Regions from separate parts of the Paenibacillus sp. NPDC057886 genome, predicted to be linked through region 1. Evidence: riboswitches for the same ligand, from Rfam matches in the RefSeq annotation. Region 1 holds a riboswitch; each other region holds the start of a gene.

What was found. A riboswitch is a leader RNA that binds a small molecule or an ion and turns the genes downstream of it on or off. The one in region 1 is predicted to bind cyclic di-AMP.
Region 2: it holds a riboswitch for cyclic di-AMP, as region 1 does, so the genes downstream of both, ACFVQB_RS33830 (C40 family peptidase) here and ACFVQB_RS33200 (3D domain-containing protein) in region 1, are expected to answer to the same signal.
Region 3: it holds a riboswitch for cyclic di-AMP, as region 1 does, so the genes downstream of both, ACFVQB_RS13145 (HAD family hydrolase) here and ACFVQB_RS33200 (3D domain-containing protein) in region 1, are expected to answer to the same signal.
Region 4: it holds a riboswitch for cyclic di-AMP, as region 1 does, so the genes downstream of both, ACFVQB_RS32760 (resuscitation-promoting factor) here and ACFVQB_RS33200 (3D domain-containing protein) in region 1, are expected to answer to the same signal.

The regions. Positions count from the first base shown of each region.
Region 1 covers NZ_JBHVMZ010000017.1:42,313-46,487, forward strand. Annotated here, with positions in the region: gene ACFVQB_RS33190 (ABC transporter substrate-binding protein/permease) at 1-876, shown strand, start outside; gene ACFVQB_RS33195 (amino acid ABC transporter ATP-binding protein) at 863-1,585, shown strand; cyclic di-AMP (ydaO/yuaA leader) riboswitch at 1,870-2,066, shown strand; gene ACFVQB_RS33200 (3D domain-containing protein) at 2,069-2,737, shown strand; gene ACFVQB_RS33205 (polysaccharide deacetylase family protein) at 2,869-3,657, opposite strand; gene lpdD (prenylated flavin chaperone LpdD) at 3,812-4,156, shown strand.
Region 2 covers NZ_JBHVMZ010000019.1:28,256-32,430, reverse strand. Annotated here, with positions in the region: gene ACFVQB_RS33840 (c-type cytochrome) at 1-321, opposite strand, end outside; gene ACFVQB_RS33835 (GNAT family N-acetyltransferase) at 472-966, opposite strand; gene ACFVQB_RS33830 (C40 family peptidase) at 1,358-1,828, opposite strand; cyclic di-AMP (ydaO/yuaA leader) riboswitch at 1,832-1,969, opposite strand; gene ACFVQB_RS33825 (hypothetical protein) at 2,222-3,064, opposite strand; gene ACFVQB_RS33820 (M1 family metallopeptidase) at 3,079-4,175, opposite strand, start outside.
Region 3 covers NZ_JBHVMZ010000003.1:560,747-564,921, reverse strand. Annotated here, with positions in the region: gene ACFVQB_RS13155 (Nramp family divalent metal transporter) at 1-1,007, shown strand, start outside; gene ACFVQB_RS13150 (HAD family hydrolase) at 1,125-1,817, opposite strand; gene ACFVQB_RS13145 (HAD family hydrolase) at 1,982-2,380, opposite strand; cyclic di-AMP (ydaO/yuaA leader) riboswitch at 2,498-2,673, opposite strand; partial or broken gene ACFVQB_RS13140 (glutathione peroxidase) at 3,026-3,352, shown strand; gene ACFVQB_RS34545 (hypothetical protein) at 3,433-3,531, opposite strand; tRNA gene ACFVQB_RS13135 (tRNA-Leu) at 3,667-3,749, opposite strand; gene ACFVQB_RS13130 (urease accessory protein UreF) at 4,171-4,175, shown strand, end outside.
Region 4 covers NZ_JBHVMZ010000016.1:14,259-18,433, reverse strand. Annotated here, with positions in the region: gene rsmA (16S rRNA (adenine(1518)-N(6)/adenine(1519)-N(6))-dimethyltransferase RsmA) at 1-395, opposite strand, end outside; gene rnmV (ribonuclease M5) at 400-945, opposite strand; gene ACFVQB_RS32760 (resuscitation-promoting factor) at 1,101-2,285, opposite strand; cyclic di-AMP (ydaO/yuaA leader) riboswitch at 2,559-2,812, opposite strand; gene ACFVQB_RS32755 (TatD family hydrolase) at 3,054-3,824, opposite strand; gene ACFVQB_RS32750 (HD domain-containing protein) at 4,157-4,175, opposite strand, start outside.

The DNA of each region.
Region 1 (4,175 bases):
ACGGTAGCTGCAGGTTATCTGGATGATGTTATTGGACTAGCTCCGGCTATTCCAGATGAAGAGCAGGTCGAAGCGGCAATCGGGATTCGCAAAGGCAATACGGAATTGCTGAATGCAGTGAACGGAACGCTGGAACGTCTGAAAAGCGAAAATAAAATCGATCAGTTGGTTACCGAAGCAAGCCAGTTGATGGCAGACAAGGTGAACAAAAGTCAAAACATTTTCGAAGTGTTCTGGCAGTACAAAAGCTTCTATGCAACAGGTGTAGGTTACACTCTCTTACTGTCTGCACTCGGTGTAATATTCGGAGTAATTATCGGTTTGATCATCTGTCTGTTCCGTCTGCATGACGTCTCAATTCTGCGTTGGATTGGAACAGCTTACGTTGAGGTTATTCGTGGTACACCGATGTTGGTTCAGTTGATGATTATCTATTATGGACTTGCACTGACACTTGGTATTAATTTTACGCCGCTTCAGGCGGGGATTATCACACTATCCATTAATAGTGGTGCCTATCTTGCCGAGATTTTCCGCGCTGGTATACAGGGTGTGGATCGAGGCCAGTTGGAAGCAGCTCGTTCCCTGGGAATGGGTAGAGGTGCGGCAATGCGCTTCATTGTGCTTCCACAAGCGTTCAAAGCGGTGTTGCCGGCGATCGGTAATGAGTTCGTGACCATTATCAAGGAATCCTCCATCATCTCGGTTATTGGTATGGTGGACATTATGTACCAGGCAAGTGTAGTAAAAAACATTACGTACCAAGGAATGAATCCATTCCTGATTGCAGCGGCCATTTACTTTGTGCTGACGTTCATTTTGTCCAAGCTGCTGGGTCGACTGGAAAGGAAGTTGAGTGCAAGTGATAGACGTTAGACAATTACACAAATCATATGGAAATAACGATGTGCTCAAGGGCATTAACGTAACAATTGGCAAAGGCGAGGTCGTCGTGGTCATCGGTCCGTCCGGATCGGGGAAAAGTACCTTTTTACGTTGTCTGAACCTACTGGAGCAGCCTACTTCCGGTGAGATTGACTTCGAGGGAGTTTCGATCACTGACCCCAAACATAACATTAATGCGACTCGTGAAAAAATGGGGATGGTATTCCAGCATTTCAATCTGTTCCCGCACAAAACGGTGCAGCAGAACATTACGATTGCTCCCATTAAAGTGAAAAAACAGTCTGCACACGAAGCGGAACAAATCTGTGCAGATTTGCTCAAGACGGTTGGCTTGTCTGACAAAAAAGACGCCTATCCAAATCAGCTGTCCGGTGGACAAAAACAACGGATAGCCATTGCAAGAGCTCTTGCGATGCAGCCGCATGTCATGCTGTTTGACGAGCCTACTTCAGCACTGGACCCTGAAATGGTCGGTGAAGTACTGGATGTCATGAAGCGGCTTGCAGAGGGCGGCATGACTATGGTTATTGTAACGCATGAGATGGGCTTCGCACGCGAAGTGGGTGACCGCATCCTGTTTATGGATGGCGGGGTTATTGTAGAAGAAGGAACGCCTGCTGAAGTGTTTGGTGAGCCCAAGCATGCACGTACACGTGACTTCCTCGCTAAAGTGCTCTAATACATCAAGTCATTATGGATGAAGATCAAGATGAAAATACAAAATCTATACTGCGGATGAGAATTTCATCCCCTCATACATCCCTGTCGATGACCCGTCGGCAGGGATTGTTTTGTTATGTGAGGACACGCACGGATTTACATAAAAAGTAACGTTTCTGTCATCAAAGATATAAGCTCAAATAGACAATTTTTTGAAAAAGCCGCTTGAATTCAGCATAAATGTTGAAGTGATTTAGCCAGATGGTAACATTTACTACGACTATTGGTTACAAAATTGTGATATATTTGTTCCTGCCGAAACTTCCGGAGTTGGGAGTGTGGGGGATGTAACGATGCAGAGTGTGCTTGGGGAAGAATCATTTGCACACGGCTTGGGGTGAATTAGGGCTACATAAATTCTTAATGTAATTGAACCTATAGGGTGGTTTCCTCCATCCGAATCCGACAACTAACTTCGCAGGCATAATGAGGGAGGAAGACCATGATTAACAAGAAACGTATAGCCAAAACAGCAACAGCATTGCTGACAGCAGCAATGCTCATCCAGGCCGTTCCGGCTCATGCTGATTCAGTTCATGTGGCCAAAGAGGGGGATACCTTCTACACCTTATCCAAACAATATGGAGTTGGACTTAACGCTCTTATTAAAGCTAACAATGACATTTCAGCTTACAACATTTATGGTGGTTTGAAAGTTACGATTCCTGGTAAAACAACGAACACAGCTTCTGCTGCTGCAGCTAAAACGGAGGCCAAAACGGTAACTGCCGCAAGTCTTGACGTTAATGCAGATAGTAAGGTTGTTCAAGCCTGGGGAAAAACGTTTGATTACAGCAAAGCTGTTGACGTAAAAGCAACAGCATACTCTGCGGACGCTTCCGAAAATGGAGGATGGGGTGCTGTGGACTACTTTGGTAATCCGCTTGAATTGGGTACCATTGCAGTGGACCCAAGTATCATTCCATTGGGTACAAAGGTACTGGTGACAGGTCATACACATCCAGGACTGCCAAAACAGGCATTTGTCGCTACGGCTCGTGATGTGGGCAGTGCCATTAAAGGTCACAAGATCGATATCTTTATTCCTGGCAGCAAGCAATCCGTGAGCACATTTGGTATTCAGGATGTTGAACTTTACATCTTGAAATAAAATCAAAGCGTAGCTGCACATCATCATATGTGACTCCAACTGAATCTAATTAAACAGTAAAGGGTGTTCTCCAATCACGATAATGTGATTGAAGGACACCCTTTTGAATATCCGCCTTCTGGAATCTTAACCTATTTGCCCTTTGGCAGTTCCAGCATTTCGTCCAAAGTCACCAGCTCGTACCCGCGGTTTCGCAATTCCTCGATGACTTCAGGCAACGCCTCGATGGACCCACTCAACTTCGATCCGACACCGCCTCCTGCATGCTGCAGAACAATGGAACCCGGTTTGACGGCCGACAGGATGTTTTGTTTGACTTCCTCTTTGGAAAGGCCCTTCCAGTCCAGGGAATCGACGTTCCAGTTCACAATGCTGTAATGTTGTTTGGCTGCCCATTGCAGCTGTTGCTCGTTAATATCGCCATAGGGTGGACGAATCATTTTGGGTGTGTAACCCGCCAGATTACGAATAATATCCCCGGTATGTAAGATTTGTTTGCGAAATGCATTCATGGACAGCTTACTGAACTCCGGGTGATTGTAGCTGTGATTGCCAACAATATGTCCTTCCTTCACCATGCGTTTCACCAAATCCGGATGTTTCTCAGCGCGATGTCCCACAATGAAAAACGTAGCCCGTACCTTGTATTTTTTCAAAATATCCAGCACCTGTGGGGTGAACCGAGGGTCAGGTACGTCATCAAAAGTCAGTGCGACCTTTTTAATTGAGGGGCCATTGGTTTTGAACGTATCTGCATATTTCTGCCTGAGCTGTCCCAGTGTCAGCTGTTCCTCTTCGGAAGAATCAGACTTCGAAGCAGGTTCGGTTTGCGGGCTTGAAGAAGCCCATAACTGAGCAGGAGCGTAACTTCCTCCCAGAAGAATGACCATGATGGATAACATGATGAGGCGTATACGCATGTTAGTGCCTCCTTTTCCCAAATTGCGTTCTCTTTGGTATGCCCGGGGCTTTCCGTATTTATGCATGATGTGAGATGTTTCATTGCTGATTCATTAAATCGGAGCCATAATTCCTCCATATATATTACATATTGAAAAGGACAGGTGGAGCAGGATGAGTACATACGACTTAAATTCCGTTCGTTTACAGGTGATTGAGGCAGGGGAAGACAAGGTATTTATGGTAACTGGAGGAAGATCACATATTGGGGCAGTAGCGACATTTTATCCGGACCGTGAACGGGTGAGTGGGGCTACGGTGCATATTCCAGGGCATAAGGAACAAGAACTGTGTGAAAGACTCGCACGTAAGGCTGCCCTGCAATTAAAAGTAACAGTGACTGTAATTTTGGGGATTCACTTTGATGCAATTACGCGGATGCAGATTGATGAGATTGTGCAGACTGCAGAGAAGCTGCTTGATGAAGAACTTTGCCAAACCGGTCGACTTATTCAATAGTTCCATCTAGGCTAAGTAG
Region 2 (4,175 bases), on a different contig from region 1:
TTCTTCATCCTTTAACTTGTCTTTGAACGAAGGCATACCGCCGCTTTTACCTTTGACAATGGTCGTATAAATCTTCTCCACATCGTCCTGGCTACCAATCTTCTGCAGACTAGGGCCCATGCCCCCTTGAAGCTGATCACCGTGGCAGGTAATACAGTTTGCTTTGACTAGTGCCTCAGCCTGTCCTGCATCCATTGTAACTTGTGGCATCGTCGGTTTCGCTTCTTTTGCAACTTCCTCTTTCCCTGGAAGCGTAAACATTAGTACAATAGCTAAAGCGCACGCTGCAAAAAATACCCCGCTCATGATCCATTTGTGCATCCCTTATGTCCCCTCCAGAATGAAAGATCATCTAACTTGAAACTATCCATATCATTATAACGGAACCTGTAGTGACATCATAGCATTTTGTGGTAATTTTTTGAACTAATCACATAACCGGGGACTTTTTAGGGTGATTTCAAGCCCTATTTATTCGCGTGGACCTTCATAGACCATGCAGTAAAAAGGTTTCAAACCGCTAGGCGTCTGTCGTTCATATGTATCCTGTGTAACAAATCCGGCTTTGAAATAGACGCGAATGGCCCGGTCATTCCAGGTCAGAACTTCCAGATCAATTTCGTTTGCAGGGTTCCGACGAATTGCTTCCTGCACAATGGCCGAGACAAAAGCCGTTCCTTGACCATGACCACAGCGTTCAGGGTGCATGCCAAGTCCAATGCGGGTGACGCCTTCAAGTGGGAAGTATTGAGCAAAACCGCAAATCTGATGATCCTCTCCCAGCACTACCGCATATTGTTCCTTCCGTAGATGGGGATCCCCGAATTCGACTTCAAGTGCTTTCATCTGCTCCCAAGGCAGCCAGCTATAAATATTATAAGGCGGGTCATACTGCCAATCGCAGATTAGCTCCGCATGTTTTTCTTGCATGGGCACAACGTGAAACGTCACAGGGGCTTCATCCATACAACTGCACGCTCCTCTCATTGTGAACAAGCTATAATGATTTTGATTTGTCCATATACATATGTCATTCCATATCTAAGCTTGTTTTCACTCTACAAAAGAGGCGTTCATTTGGCAAGCCCCCGTTTTAGAAAAAAAGTGAAACAAAAGTTCCGGTAATTTCGTTTATATTATAGTGGGATGGGTAAAAACATTATAAGAGCACGGACGAAGCAACGAAAAATAGCTCTAAAAAAGTTAAAGTTAGTTTTGATAGCTATCCCGAATACGTTAAAGGAAACGAAGCACAAAAAAACCGCCGGATACATTCCTGCGGAGAATGTACCAGACGGTTCTATTATGCTTCGTTACAGTAGTGTATTGTTACAGCATGACGTTGCTCACCTTGTCCCTAGTCTATGGCCAATGTCTCATATGCGTCCGTGCTCATAATCCGTTTAGCGCCAACATAGCGGTTGGCCCAGTAGCTTTCGCTTAATTCGCTAATTGTAACTCCTTTGGAAGAAGAGGAGTGTGCAAACTTTCCATTCCCTACAAAGATCCCTACGTGCGAGACTCCTTTGCCCGTTGTATTGAAGAATACCAGATCACCTGGTCTCATTTCCATACGGGAAACCGAATCGCCCATGTCGAATTGTGAACTCGATTGGCGAGCCAGATCAATGCCCAGCTTGTCGAATACATAACTTGTGAACCCAGAGCAGTCAAAGCCGTTAAGCGTTGTTCCTCCGCTTTTGTATGTAGTTCCCATTGCTGAATCAATGACTTGGTCCATTTTTGAATCTGCGAATGCGCTGCCTGCTCCAAGCGATAATGCGAATGTGAGGCTGAGTACAGCTGCGGTTAATTTCTTCTTAAACAAGAGATATACCCCTTCCAATGCCTGCGAGGTTAGCTTAAGGATTCGGTTGAAGGTCCCCTATGATCCCTCTGTTGCAAGATCAATTCACCCATAACTGGTTCCCCCGCTTCCCAGGTGCTAGGAATTTGGCTATGCTAGTTATGCACCTGCGAAATCAAGAAATGACGTTTAAATTTTAAGTAGTTACAAATATGAAGGTAAAGATTACAAAGTTGTTACTAAAAACTCACTGCGATTATTGTAACAGAGGTATAACACTTTGGCAACGTTTAACAACAAAATTAGCAAAAAAAACCTCGACCTTTGACGGGGGAAGGTCGAGGTTTGCTTGATTAACGGCATTTGATGAATACAACTTTACATAGAGATGGTAACCATTTTTAGCTGTTCATGTTAATCCTTGACCGAGTTGGACTGCCATAACCGGAAATGGGCGCATATTTTCCACAGGCTCAGCAAGCACCGGGCAAGTGGATACGTCTGTTGTAGTATAAGGCCAGTTAAGCCCGTTACTAACCATGAAGTAGAAGTAAAGGCACCAAAGACCAGCAGATGAAGTCCGCCCAGCAGGACAGCAATGCCTATTAGAGTGATGACCTGGCGTATTGCAATCCATAGAGCTTGAAACGTACCACGCGCTCCACCTTCCCCATCAGGAGCCGAGATACCAAACTGCATGTAGAGCAGGACATGATGGATAACCCACCCGTATACAATCCAACCAGCAATATAGGGAATTCCAGGCAAGAGCAGATGGAGGGAATGAAAACCTTCCATAAAGATGGAATAGAGCTTTGGTGCGAGCCAATAAGCCGGTAGCAGTAGCAAAAGGGTGCGAATGGTGTGGAGCAACAGCATCGGTTTCCACAGATTTTTAATGCCACGAATGAAAGGAATGCGCTCTTCCGAATGATTATAATGCTGGAGCGAGTAGAGCAGCCCTGCCTGAATGAGAGGGCTAATCAGCATCCGTATCAGCAGCATAGCCCCTAAAATCCATAAATAGCGATGGACCTCCGGATTCGTTGTCAGGCTGAGTTGGCTCTCCATTTTGAATAAAATCGTACTGAGTTCCCCTGCATCAGGGTCAGGATAACGCAGGAGCAGCGGAACCACAGCGGACTGTACCATTCGATAAAGAAAGTATCCCCATACTAATTGATAGAGAAATAAGAGTGCTGCAATGAACATATGCTGACGGACGAGAAACCAGCCTTCGCGTATTTTTACTTTCACTGTATCCATCCACCTCACCATGACAGACTTCCGAATATGGCTTCTATAATTTTGGTTGCACTCATGCTCCAGCGGGATTTGGTTGGCTCATCCAGTCCGGCTTTCAGAAAATTGTTCATATGATGGTTCTCCAGCACAATCGTGTATAGCGGATCAGTCATAGCCCAGGAAACAGGGGAAGTGTAGGTCAGTTTGTAAGTAATGCGCTCCTCGCTGCCATTCCATTCTTTCGTCATGGTTTTCCCATCTTCGAACATAATTCGAACAGGCACCTTCTTATATTCACTGCCTTTTTTCTGCAATGTAACCGACGACTCGTACAACGTTTGGCCGTCTTTCAGGATAGGGTTGATTGCGATCTTCTCCACTGCAAAGTCAGCCATGCCGTCTCCGTATACATACTGATTAAAATAATCGGTCCAGGATGTACGGGTTACTTGCTCCACTACCTTTTGAAAATCAGACGAAGTAGGGTGTTTGAAACGGTATTTCTTCACGTAGGTCGAGAGAATACGTTCCATTGTTTTTGCACCAACCTGCTGTTCTATCCCGAGTAATACAAGCTTGCCTCGTGTGTATACGTTGGCAGCATATTGATTCTGGGAATCAAACTTCCAGGAGTCCTGTGTTAGTGAAGCTGGAGAAGTAATGAGACCTGATTGTACGGGTAGATTCGGGATAAGTCCGTATTCCTGTTCCATCAGTTTATCTTCTGCATAGGAGGTGAATCCTTCGTCCAGCCAAGCCTCTTCAAATTCATTACTGGCGACCATGCCGTAAAAATACTGATGCCCAATCTCGTGCACAACCGTGCGTTCCAGATCGTAACCAGGAGCAGAATCATCCGCACCGAAGGCGGTGACCAAGGTAGGGTATTCCATTCCCCCTGCGCCATTCCCCGATTTGGGCGGGACAACGATGGACAATGTGGAATACGGATAAGGGCCAAACCACTTGCTATAATTGGATAGTGCTGCTTTGGCGGCGTAGAAATAACGTTCCTTCAGATCCTCATGAGCAGGGTCGAGATACAGCTTGATTCGAACGCCTGGCACATTGGGGGCAGAGAAGGGCTCTTCCGCATAAACAAAATCAGGAGAGGCTGACCAGG
Region 3 (4,175 bases), on a different contig from region 1:
TGCCTGTTGTAATGGTGTTATGGATCTTGTGTGAGCTTGCGATTGCAGCCACCGACCTTGCCGAGGTTATTGGTTCAGCCATCGCGCTCAAGCTGCTGTTTAACATTCCCATGTTATACGGCGTCATTATTACCGCTGTCGATGTACTGGTCATTCTTTTGCTTCAAAATAAAGGCTTCCGAGCATTGGAATCCCTCGTCATTGTGCTGATGGCTACCATCGCGCTCTGCTTCGGGATTGACCTGTTTCTCGCTAAACCGGATATGGGCGGCATCATGCATGGTTTTGTACCCAGTGCCGAGATTTTGCAAAATCCAGCCATGCTCTACATCGCCATCGGAATTATTGGCGCAACCGTGATGCCCCATAATCTGTATCTGCATTCTTCCATCGTGCAGACCCGTCAGATTGAACAGACGCCCAAAGGGAAAAAAGAAGCGATTCTGTATTCCACCATGGATTCAACTATCGCATTAACACTGGCCCTTTTCATCAATGCTGCCATTCTGATTGTGTCTGCTGCCGTGTTCCATAGTGCGGGTATGACCCAGGTCGCGGAAATTACAGATGCTTACCATCTGCTGACACCTTTGCTAGGAACCACCATCGCCAGCATCCTGTTCGGTGTAGCCCTGCTGGCTTCAGGCCAGAACTCAACACTCACCGGCACGCTGTCCGGACAGATTGTAATGGAAGGCTTCCTCAACATTCGTATTCCGGCTTGGCTTCGTCGACTGGTAACACGTCTGATTGCAATCATCCCGGCCGTCATCGTAACAGCCATTGCTGGAGAGCACGGAACAGAGGAACTGCTGATTCTGAGCCAGGTTGTGCTGTCGCTGCAGCTCCCCTTTGCCGTCATTCCGCTGGTCATGTTTACGAGTGACAAAAAAAGCATGGGGGCTTTTGCCAACAAGCTGTGGCTCAAAATCATTTCCTGGATCATTGCCGGAGTTATCGTTGTCCTGAATGTGTATCTGATTATCCAGACCATTCTGTTGTTCTAGGTTAAAAGGAAATACGCGGTATTTTGTCTAACTCAAAAAGGCTGATCAACTCAAGTCATGTATCCCTTGAGACGATCAGCCTTTTATATGTTTGAGCAGTTAAATACTGCATTTCATTTAGTTGTCCGAATTTTGAGTTACCATTAACAAGGGAAGGAGTTCCTCCAGTGATTCAATCGTCCAGTCCGGACGCTCTGCATCCGCAAGCTCCGGCTGGAACCTGCCATAACCCTGCAAAATCCGGATCGTGTGCATACCCAGCTTCTTAGCCGGAATAATATCATTATCAATCCGGTCGCCGATCATGACCGCTTCCTCGGGTTTACATCCCGCTTGTTTCAACGCTACAGCATACAATTCAGGATCAGGCTTGGACACTCCTTCTTCAGCCGAACAGGCCAGTACATCCACATACTTGCGCAAGCCGTAGCTATTCAGCCGATTTTCCGTCCCCGGGCTCTGATTGGCAATGATACCAATCTTATAGTGCTGCGACAACGTCTGGAGAACGGCGTCGGCTGAGGCGAAGGGGCGCTCAAGCTCTTTGCGGAACTTCAACTTCTTCTGTATCTGTTCTCGGTGCTCCTCATCGCTGATAAGGGTACGAATAGCCAACTTCATCGGCCATTGCTCGTAATTTCGGTAGGAGGCAGCAAATATATCTCGCACCGTCTGCATCTCCACCTGATAACCAAGCGCACAAGCTTCACGAACGAACTGACCGATAATATCATCCACCGGCTCCCATTCGTCCACAAGCGTATCCCCCACATCAAAGAACAACCATTGTATTCCACGTACATCCGGCACGCCTATTCCTCCTCGTTAGCCACAGGAAATTCATATCCCCATTTCCCAAACCATAAAAAAGAAGACCCACCATCATGCATGAGTCTCCTCAAGATTCCGTTTATTTATGATTTCAATTATAACAGGCAGCTGACACTGGATCAATCACAGGAATAGTACTGCCACTAGCCATTAAGCAGAAACCCAACTTCCCCATTCAAGGAATATACAATACGGTCTGCTCCCATTCCCCGATAAATCCCTTTGGGATGGCTTTGTTCTGTAATGACACACAGGGACTTGGATGTCCAGGAGCGGCAGATCTGCAAATATCGACAGGTCAGGTTTAGGCTATTTTCAAAAATAAAAACATTGCCTACACTGCCTTGTGGCAAAAACCATTTCTGAGCTGCAGCCGTGTTCATGCGAATGACATGCTCCACACCGATTCTCCGGAGCCTGCGCTCTTCCCCTGCACTGTTGGTCAGAACGGCAAACGGCATTTTTTTGTACATCAGCAATTTGATAAATTTACGTCCTGCTTCATTTGGAGCAGTCACTAAGATCATCTCTTTATCCATCATTCGTTCCTCCCTTGGCGTGAAAAGACAACAAAAAAGAAGCGTGGGGGACCAAGGCCTCCCGGACGCTTCTTCAATAATCCATAGCAAAAAGACACTATGAACCAGCGTACGGCTTGTTGCCTCTCCCTTTAACGCTTACGAGGTTAGCTGACGGATTCGGGCGCGAGAGTCGCCCTATTTCCGGCTGTCACCGGAAAATTCACCCCATGGATGCCTACTGTCCTGGACAGTTCATCCTGTTGGTTCCCCCGTTTCCCACCCATGAATGAATGGAAACTCAGCGATTAAAACATCGTTCCTTTATGTTCATTAATCAGAGCGATATTATCGTTTGTTTCGTTTTTCATGTAAAATTTAATTTGAATTGGAATTACGATATGAATCATACACCCGTGCCATATTGGTGTAAAGTCTGCGCAGATCACCGAATCGACGGATTTTTGCCATTTCACATCAATAATAGCGCTTACAACGCATCCATTCTCTACCCATCTCATCAAAGCTCTCTAATTCTCTCTTTAGCGAAATTCAGGTAGCAAATCAGTCACAGATCATACATGACAGCTTCAAATTGAGTTAAAAAAGCAATATTAATTTTGCAATATTTAATTGTAATCAATATAATAAAAGATAGAAGAATATGAAATGGAGGAGATTTTCATGTCAGTCTACGACTACAAAGTAAACACCCTTCGCGGTCAGGAAGTTGAAATGTCCAACTATCGTGACAAAGTACTGCTTATCGTGAATACAGCAAGCCAATGCGGCCTCACACCTCAATTCAAAGGTCTGCAAGAACTTCAGGACAAGTTTAAAGACTCTCCATTTGAAGTTCTTGGTTTTCCAAGCAACCAGTTTGCACAGGAAAAGGGCTCTTCTGACGATATTGCCGAGTTCTGTCAGATGAACTATGGTGTCAGCTTCCCGATGTTTGAGAAGATCGATGTGAATGGTTCAAGCGCTCACCCTCTATTCCAGCACCTTACCAAAGAAGCACCAGGCGTACTCGGCTCCAAAGCCATCAAATGGAACTTCACCAAATTCCTTGTGGATCAGAACGGACGTGTTCTGAAACGGTATGCTCCCAAAACAACACCTGATAAAATTGAAGCGGACATCAAAGAATTGCTTAAATAACAAGCAAAGGCCATCCGACCCCGGCAGACAAAATGAACATGCAACCGGGGTAAACGGATGACCTTTTTTTGTCCGACTCATTTAAACTGTAAAAAAAAGCAAAGAAGAAGCTCCCCGTATGGGAAGCTTCTTCTTAATCGTTCTTATGATGCGGTCGAGAGGACTCGAACCTCCACGGGTATACACCCACTACCCCCTCAAGATAGCGTGTCTGCCATTCCACCACGACCGCATGTCGTAAATAATCGGCAACAGAATTGATTATACCCGGTTCATGTTTAAAAGTAAAGCATTTTTCTTCATATCATTTTAACTGCGCTTTTCCCACCATAAATCGTATAATCTCGTCATTTTCTCCTACGAAGTGCATATGATTAATTTTGATCTCATTTTTTATACCCGATTAGGCTGATCACTCTACTTTATTTGTATTACCATCCTTCACATCTCTTTAGAATAATATAACTTATAAAGTTATATAAAATAACATTAAATAGTTTTACCATTTAAAATCCAAGAAACCATTGACAAAAAGCGGATATTTATGTGAATATATATATCATATAATTCGGATTTACAAACATAAAACGAATCAAAAAGGAGTATAAATGTTATTTAACATAACATTTAACGAACGTAGGAGGCGAAAGATTGTGAA
Region 4 (4,175 bases), on a different contig from region 1:
TTGGCAACAACACTCACTTTATCTACCGTTCCAAAATCCGTGCGGAACAAATCAGCCAGATCCAGCTTCAGCACATCCCCGTGATGCACACGAACGTTCGGATAAGGCTGCATCACTTCACCCAGAATCGGGATCAATCTCTGATCAATCTCTACAGCCGTTACAGGACCGGCTACCCGAGCCAGACGTTCTGTGAGTGCGCCAATACCTGGTCCGATCTCAAGTGCGCCCTTGGACTCGTCCAGATCAGCTGCATTTACAATTTTGTTCAATATATTTTGATCGATCAGAAAGTTCTGACCCAGGCTCTTCTTGAATGAAAATCCGTGTCTTTGAATAATTTCTTTGGTTCGTTTGGGTGTTGCAATCTCTACGGTTTCTTCCATGCCTTTCATACGCTCACAATCCTTCACGTTCAATTTGCGATAATGCTTCGGAGAACTCTTCCCGGGTAATCTGGAATACACTCAACCGCTTGTGGAACTGCTTGCCGTTGCAATAACCAATGCCCAGCAAATTGCCCATCTCCATACGACGTGCAGCAGCTTGTGGGTGCACAATCAGTCCCGCCGCAATCAGATCCTCCCAATCGATCAGACTGGGTGCGCCTTCATATGACGTGTGCACGCGTGCCAGTGCATGACGAATGGCCTCCGGTGAGGCGTTCTCCACTCCGATGTCACCTTTACGAGTAGCATCGGCCTCCGGAATAAAAGCATGCTTGCAACCAGGCACTTTATTGGCGATGATTTTACGAATACGTTCACCAGCATGATCCGGGTCTGTCAGTACGATAACACCACGTCTCTCTTGAGCAAGTGCAATCCGCTTTAGAATGCGCTGGTTGATGGCCGATCCACCAGTTTCGATCGTATCTGCCTGAACCGCACGTCGAACGGCTACGGTGTCGTCACGGCCTTCCACCACAATCACTTCTTTTATCATGTTCCATTTCTTCCTTTCTAACGCAAAAAGAAGAGGAATATCCTCTTCTCTGCCAAAAGGCGGGGGAGACTGAATTCAGACCCCTCCGCCGCATATTCCGCATGAATCATTCATGCAACTATTTTATAGCATTCCCAATTCAAAGTAAAACGATTTTAGTTCGCTTCCGGCTTCACCGGACCAATTACATATACCGTCTTGCCTTTCTTCCGTCCGAAGTTCAGGGCATGCTTCACACTATCATAATACACATCAATTTTGTTGCCTTTAATGGCACCACCTGTGTCTTCCGCACGACGGAAGCCAAGGCCCTCGATATACACCCACCAGCCAATTGGAATGACTTTGGGATCAACTGCAATGGTACGTCCCTCGGTTACCCGAGTACCTGATGCTGTTTTTGTGCCGATACCGGGCTCTTCAGAAGAGTATGCCGTCATGGATACATTTTTCAAAACTTTTGAATATTTAAAAGAACTGCCTGAGACGGTAATCACTTTGCTGCCCGAGGCAGCGGTTTCCTTCGAGTTCGTGGTTGTTGCTGTTTTTGTCGTGGAAGTCTGCGCCGATACCGTCTGAATCACTGGCTCTTTCACAACAGGTTTGACTTTGGTACCAACGGCGATCACTTTGTCGACGCGATTCGTTGCGACCGATTTACCCACCATTTTTTTGGAGACCAATTCTCCATCCTGGAACACCTTTTCAATATGCTGTACAAGTGTGCCTTCTTTACCGTTCACAACGACACGATTGTCGCCTTTGTACAAGCTAGGGTCAGCCGTTTTGATCACTTTATAAGCGATCGGCTGTTCCACTTCCACCGTACGCTTTGTTACCCGCACTACACGAATTTTCATATCCGCTTCAATGGTGGTTCCAAGCGCAGGATATACTTTGTCTTCACTCGCAATCTGAATACCTGATTTTTTAATCGCATCTTTTACCGATGAATCGGTTGTATACAGAGTCTTGGTGTCCCCGTCTGCCGTAATATTAACTGGAACGGCCCGCTCAATAACGATGCGGTCTCCATCTGTGATGGCCCCATTCAAGGGCATGGATACCTGATCGTGAGGGCTGACTGTGATTGACTGCTCCTCCAGCATTTCCTGAAGCATTCCTGTACGAGTCTCTACCGCTTGAGCTTTGCCATCAATAACCAGTGAAATTTGTTTCCCGGCCTGACCGTAAACGACTAACAAGATCATGATTGTAAGCGCAATTGAGAAAATCGCGATCAATGCCATTTGACGCAAGTTCTCATGCTTCCACCGCAACGCGAAAGACTTACTGGATGATCGTGACTCATGGGTCTCTTCTGGTTGGAATGTGCCCACTTCTCCGTCCTCCTTCATAGCCTCGCCGTCTAAAGTAATGCATGATGTCTTTGACGCGACTATACCAAATTTTCTACAGAACACAGATCGGACCAACATAATCCGGTTCTGCACCATGAATCAATCTTCGCAACATGATGTCATCCTCCTGAATACTTACCGTATGATGACAGTATTTCTTTTATTCAAAAACAAAAAAGCCAAAGAAAGAGTTTAAGAGGAACTCTTTCGTGGCTTCCGAATGATTCTGAATATCGGAAATTCATGCACGAGGTTGCCTCTCTTTTTCCGCTTGCGAGGTTAGCTGTCGGGTTCGGGCGAAAGAGAGCCGCCCTATCTCCGGTCATCCGCTCATGGCGGACGCCCTTGAATTCACCCCGAGACCCAAAGAAGAAATCAAATACGGCTTCGCAGATTCATACGCTGCTTTTGGGTCAGCGCATGTTGCGCATCGGCTGCAATCACCGATGTTTAAGCCCTATTGGTTCCCCCGCTCTCCGTTAACGGAGACTCAGCGAGACTGATTCATGAAAGTAATGTTGTTTCATCGGAAAGTGTCCCTTTGTTCATCCCCCGAACATCTATCCAATTTTCCGCACAACAATTCACTGAAAAGATGATATCCTGTTTCTATGCATGTTGTAAAGCGTTGTTCAAGTACGTTTTTCTAAATATTTGGTTAAAATATTGTAATATTCTTGATTTATTTGGATCAAAAAGCAAATTAACTCCGCTTAACTCACTTTTTCACCCGTTTTGCTCGATATTTTAACGAATCCCAAATCGTTCCATGGCATTTTTGGTCGTTATTGCTGCAATTTCCTCTACCGAAATGCCTTTAATTTCCGCAGCTGCTTCTGCAACCAGACGTACATGCGCTGTCTCATTTCGTTTTCCACGATAAGGGTGAGGTGTCAAATAAGGCGAGTCTGTCTCGATGAAAAATCGGTCCATAGGAACCTTCTCAAGTACCTCTTTGGGCTGCTTCGCATTTTTGAACGTGATGGGCCCTCCGAAGGATAGATGAAAACCCAAATCCAGGCACATTTTCGCCGTTTCCCAGCTGCCAGAGAAGGAATGCATGACACCGCCTACTTCTCCAGCTTTCTCTTCACGCAGGATCTTTACAATATCCTCATGCGCATCCCGGTTGTGAATGACAATCGGCATATTCAACTCACGGGCCAGACCAATTTGTTGTCGTAATACGCGATGTTGAACCTCTTTCGGTGAAGTGTCCCAATAATAGTCTAGACCAATTTCACCAATGGCTACCACTTTTTCATGCTTGCATAAAGATGCAATCCATTCCAGATCACCCTCCTGCATCGTGATTGCATCCACTGGGTGCCAACCTACCGCAGCATATATAAAATCATAGGTTTCAGCCAGCTTCATCGTGGATGGAATGGTCTCCCGGTTAAAGCCCACGTTAATCATGCGACCAACGCCTGCATCCACAGCACGCTGAATCATTTCCTCGCGGTCCTCGTCGAATTGTGGTGCATCCAGGTGTGTATGTGTGTCGAACAACATCATGCTGTATTTCTCCCTTCATGTCGAATAAACGACGATCTCTTTTTAATCCATCCTGCGGATCTTAACCAGAACATTAATATTACTAATTAGATCATGCTTTTATCTATATTTCATTCCAATAGTTCATTCAGCACAACATGTAGAGCGAACAAGTTCTTTCATATCTATATGTTGCTTGTTTTTAGGCATCCGGGTTGTATTCTAATTGCTCTGATTACAAAATTATGTCGATCTACATGTACTCTCCATTAAAGCAGATTACTGTATCATGAAAAATAACTCTTTTAGAAAGCTTTTTGCATCATGACTCATGAGCAGCATTGCGCATCATTTTAATGTGAGAAATAGGGG